2 regions of the Microbulbifer aggregans genome follow, and region 2 is predicted to be linked to the other one. Evidence: predicted binding sites of a transcription regulator. Region 2 holds the regulator's gene; the other holds the start of a gene.
The links. Region 2 encodes sigma-54, which starts transcription at its own class of promoters, with help from an activator protein. Its sites were predicted from a motif close to TGGCACANNNNTTGCNNT; they were not measured.
Positions count from the first base shown of each region.

Region 1: a site for sigma-54 is predicted at 1,451-1,468, ahead of galU (UTP--glucose-1-phosphate uridylyltransferase GalU). Genes of this name have one in related genera too.

Region 1 covers NZ_CP014143.1:1,599,742-1,602,135, forward strand. The annotation lists gene fabB (beta-ketoacyl-ACP synthase I) at 1-759, opposite strand, end outside; gene fabA (3-hydroxyacyl-[acyl-carrier-protein] dehydratase FabA) at 837-1,361, opposite strand; gene galU (UTP--glucose-1-phosphate uridylyltransferase GalU) at 1,620-2,394, shown strand, end outside.
Region 2 covers NZ_CP014143.1:1,670-4,063, forward strand. The annotation lists gene lptB (LPS export ABC transporter ATP-binding protein) at 1-244, shown strand, start outside; gene AUP74_RS00020 (RNA polymerase factor sigma-54) at 430-1,884, shown strand; gene hpf (ribosome hibernation-promoting factor, HPF/YfiA family) at 2,080-2,370, shown strand; gene ptsN (PTS IIA-like nitrogen regulatory protein PtsN) at 2,374-2,394, shown strand, end outside.

The DNA of each region.
Region 1 (2,394 bases), 1.6 Mb from region 2:
GGCATAAATGGTCGCCCCACGGGCCTTGGCGTGTTCCATCTCTTCCAGCACCAGGCAGCCGCCGCCGCCGGCGATCACGAAACCATCGCGGTCTGCGTCATACGGGCGGGAGGCGCGCTCGGGCGTGTCGTTGTATTTGCTCGACAGAGCGCCCATCGCGTCGAACAGGTGGGTCAGGCTCCAGGCCAGTTCCTCACCGCCGCCGGCAAAAACGATGTCCTGCTTGCCCATCTGGATCAGTTCAGCGCCGTTGCCGATGCAATGCGCACTGGTGGCACAGGCAGAGGAGATGCTGTAGTTGACTCCCTTGATCTTGAACGGGGTGGCCAGACATGCAGACACCGTGCTACCCATCACCTGCGGCACACGGAAAGCGCCGACGCGGCGCACGCCTTTCTCCTTGAGGGTCTGGGCGGCATCGATAATGGCGGCGGTGGAGGTTCCACCAGAGCCCATGACCAGGCCTGTACGCGGGTTGGAGATGTCACTCTCCTCCAGTCCGGAAGTGCGGATGGCCTCCTGCATGGCGATGTAGGCGTAGGCCGCCGAGTCGCCCATAAAACGCAGGTGTTTGCGGTCAATATGATCCTTGAAATCGATATCGACAGGGCCCGCAACCTGGCTGCGTAGCCCCAGCTCGCGGTATTCGTCCTGGAAGCGGATGCCGCTACGGCCCGCTTGCAGGGATGCGGTGACCGCCTCCAGATTCGTGCCAATGCAGGACGTGATGCCCATTCCGGTGATCGCAACCCGACGCATAGTGGTCTCCGTAAAGCTTGTCGACTGTGGACGTTGTTATTGTGTACTTGGCTCAGTGTCCGTTGGACGACTCGATATTAGAAGTTGTCCGTACGGGTGAACAGGCCGACACGCAGGTCCTTGGCCGTGTAGATCTCGCGTCCATCCACAGAGACGGACCCGTCACCGATACCCATCACCAGCTTGCGCTCGACCAGCCGGCTCATCTGGATATGGTAAGTGACTTTTTTCGCAGTCGGCAAAATTTGTCCGGTGAATTTGACCTCTCCACAGCCGAGGGCGCGGCCACGGCCAGGGTTGCCCTTCCAGGCCAGGAAGTAGCCGAGCAGCTGCCACATGGCGTCCAGGCCCAGGCAGCCGGGCATGACAGGGTCGCCGGGGAAGTGGCATTCGAAGAACCACAGGTCCGGGTGGATATCCAGTTCGGCGATCAGCTCGCCCTTGCCGTAAGCGCCACCGTCTTTTGACACGTGGGTGATGCGGTCAAGCATCAGCATATTGGGGGCGGGCAGCTGGGCGTTGCCCGGGCCGAACATTTCACCCCGAGAACAGGCCAGCAGTTCTTCACGGGTATAGCTACTTTTCTGAACGAAATTACTCATTTTGTTCTCGATTTTGGGCGTTTTTGCAAGAGCGGGCATTCTAAGGGTTGGGGATTTATTGTCCAGACAGTCACCGGCCTATTTGTGACTGGCATGGGGTTTGCTGACTAATTCACAGTGGTTTGCTGCCGCAAATGCCCATGCGGCTTTGGCCTGCCGCGACATGGGCCCTGCCGCTGAACCCGGTAATGAAAATGTGGTAAGTTTCGGGTCCGGCGCGGGGGAGCGCCATCTATTGATCATGGGGATGCAATAAGAATGCTGAAGAAATGTCTGTTTCCGGTGGCCGGCTATGGCACCCGGTTCCTGCCTGCCACCAAAGCCATGCCCAAGGAAATGCTACCGCTAGTGAATAAGCCGCTGGTGCAGTATGGCGTCGAAGAGGCCATCGAGGCCGGCCTGAGCGAGATTGGCTTTGTGACCGGTCGCGGGAAGCGCGCCATCGAGGACCATTTCGACACCAATTTCGAGCTGGAGCACCAGATTTCCGGTACAGGCAAGGAGAAGTACCTGGACAGTGTGCGCCGTGTGATCGACAAGGCCAGCTTCTCCTACACCCGCCAGGGTGAAATGCGCGGCCTCGGCGATGCCATCCTGCAGGGGCAGCGCCTGGTTGGCGATGAGGCATTTGCCGTCGTGCTGGCGGATGACCTCTGCCTCAACGACGGCCTGGGTGTGCTGGGCCAGATGGTGGAGCTCTACAAGCAGTTCCGCTGCAGCATTGTGGCGGTGGAAGAGGTGCCCCGGGAGCAGATTCACAAGTTCGGCGTCATCGCCGGCAACGAGATCAAGCCCGGCCTGTGGCAGGTCACCGACATGGTGGAGAAGCCGCCGGCGGAAGAGGCGCCGAGCAATATGGCCATCATCGGCCGCTACATCCTCACCCCGGACATCTTCGACCTGATCCGCGAGACCCCGCCGGGCAAGAACGGCGAGGTGCAGATCACCGATGCCCTGCTGGCGCAGGCCCAGCGCGGCTGTGTGCTGGCCTACAACTTCAAGGGCCGCCGCTTCGATTGCGGCTCCGTGGATG
Region 2 (2,394 bases):
GGACGAACCCTTCGCCGGCGTCGACCCCATCTCGGTCAACGATATCAAGCAGATCATCCGCCACCTGCGGGACCGCGGGATCGGTGTACTGATCACCGACCACAATGTGCGCGAAACCCTGGATATCTGCGAGAAAGCCTACATCGTCAGCGAGGGGCATATCATCGCTGCCGGCACTCCCGCCGAGGTCCTGGCCAATCAGCAGGTCCGGGAAGTCTATTTGGGACACGAGTTCACTATCTGAGCCGCCTCTGCGCCCTCATCACCCGCAACGGCAAGAGGGCGCAACAGCAATCCTATCCCCGCCACCAGACCGGAAAAGTGTCCGCGTAGTAGGCACAGTTATTGCTTGTAATCCACTCAGGCGAGGGGTAGTCTGCTGCATCGTTCAAGTCGATTCATCCGCCGAACGCGTGTAAACCCCACCGTATGAAGCAGTCCCTGCAGTTAAAACTCGGCACCCAGCTGACCATGACACCCCAGCTCCAGCAGGCGATCAGACTGCTGCAGCTGTCGACGCTGGATCTGCAGCAGGAGGTTCAGTCCGCCCTGGACAGCAACCCCATGCTCGAGATAGACGCCGAGGATTTTGACGACAGGGGAGCCGACTCCAGCCCCGATGCAACTGCGAACCAGAGTGACACAGGCGAAGCCTCCGCTTCCGCAACAGAAACAGAAGCGGACTGGAGTGCGGATATCCCCACCGACTTGCCGGTAGACACCCAGTGGGATGATATCTATGGCTCCGGTAGCTACAGCGGGAGCCATGAGGGTGATGACAACGGCCTCGAGCAGCGTAATGCCGCCGGCATTGGCCTTGCCGACCACCTGCTATGGCAGTTGAATCTCACCGGACTATCCGCTGATGACAAGCTGATCGCGGAAAACCTGATCGACGACCTCTCCCCCGCCGGCTTTTTGCAGACTCCGATCGCCGAACTGGCCACGGCACTGAATGCCGGTGAGGACGAGGTACTCGCGGTACTCAAGAGCATCCAGCAATTTGAACCCGCCGGCTGCGGAGCCCGCGACTTGCGGGAGTGCCTGATGCTGCAATTGCGACAACTACCCGTCAATACGCCCTGGCTGGCCGAGGCGACCCTGCTGGTCGACAAGCATCTGGACCTGCTCGGCAAACGGGACTTCCGCCAGCTCAGCCGGCGCACCCGACTCACAGAGGCCCAGCTGGGTGATGCGATCCGCCTTATCCAGACACTGACTCCTCACCCCGGCGAGACGCTTGCCGCCGAGGAGACTCACTATGTGGTGCCAGACATTATGGTCAGCCGACGCGAGCAGCGCTGGCTGGTCGAGCTGAACCCCGAAACCACGCCGCGCCTTCGTATCAATGACAGCTATGCGGCACTGATCAAGCGCGCCGACAATTCCAGCGACAACAATTACCTGAAGGACAACCTCCAGGAAGCGCGCTGGTTTCTCAAGAGCCTGCAGAGCCGCAATGAAACACTGCTCAAAGTGGCCTCCAGCATTGTGGAAAAGCAGCAGGGCTTTTTCGAACAGGGCCCTGAGGCCATGAAACCGATGGTACTGGCGGATATCGCCGAGAGCATCGGCATGCACGAGTCCACTATCTCCCGCGTGACCACCCAGAAGTACATGCTGACCCCAAGGGGCGTCTTTGAGCTCAAGTATTTCTTCTCCAGCCACGTCAGCACCGACTCCGGCGAGGATGCCTCCTCCACAGCCATCCGCGCCCTGATCCGCAAGCTCATCGACGCGGAGCCGCCGCGCAAGCCGCTTTCGGACAACAAAATCACCCAGGAGCTGGACAATCAGGGCATCAAGGTGGCCCGGCGCACGGTCGCAAAATACCGGGAATCCATGGGCATCCCCTCCTCCAGCGAGCGCAAGCGGCTGGTCTGATCCCTACTCTCCCCCTCCTTTTTCTGACCGCATTTCTGCGCCCGGTCAGAACCGTCTGGCGCGCCTTCAGACGGGTGTGACAACCGAAAGCGGAAGTTTGAGTGTATCCTTCCAATCTGGCGAACTTCCTAGTAGGGTTGCCGCCCTGAAGAGGGGGTACCGCCGGAAAGCGATCCACCTTTTGAGGAGATTTCCATGCAGATCAACATCAGTGGCCGACACCTGGATGTAAGCCCAGCCCTTCGCGATTACTGTCTCGAAAAACTGGATAAACTTGCCAACCACAATGATTTGATCACCAACGCGCAGGTGACCCTGTCCATCGAGCGGGAGATCCAGCGCGCGGAAGCCCTGATGCACGTCAACGGGACCGAGGTCTTCGCCAATTCCGAGGCGGATGACATGTATGCGGCGATTGATGGTCTGACCGACAAGCTCGATCGCCAGCTGTTGAAACATAAAGAGAAGTTGCGCAAGCACCGCTAGCTTATGACATTGGAAGCTTTACTC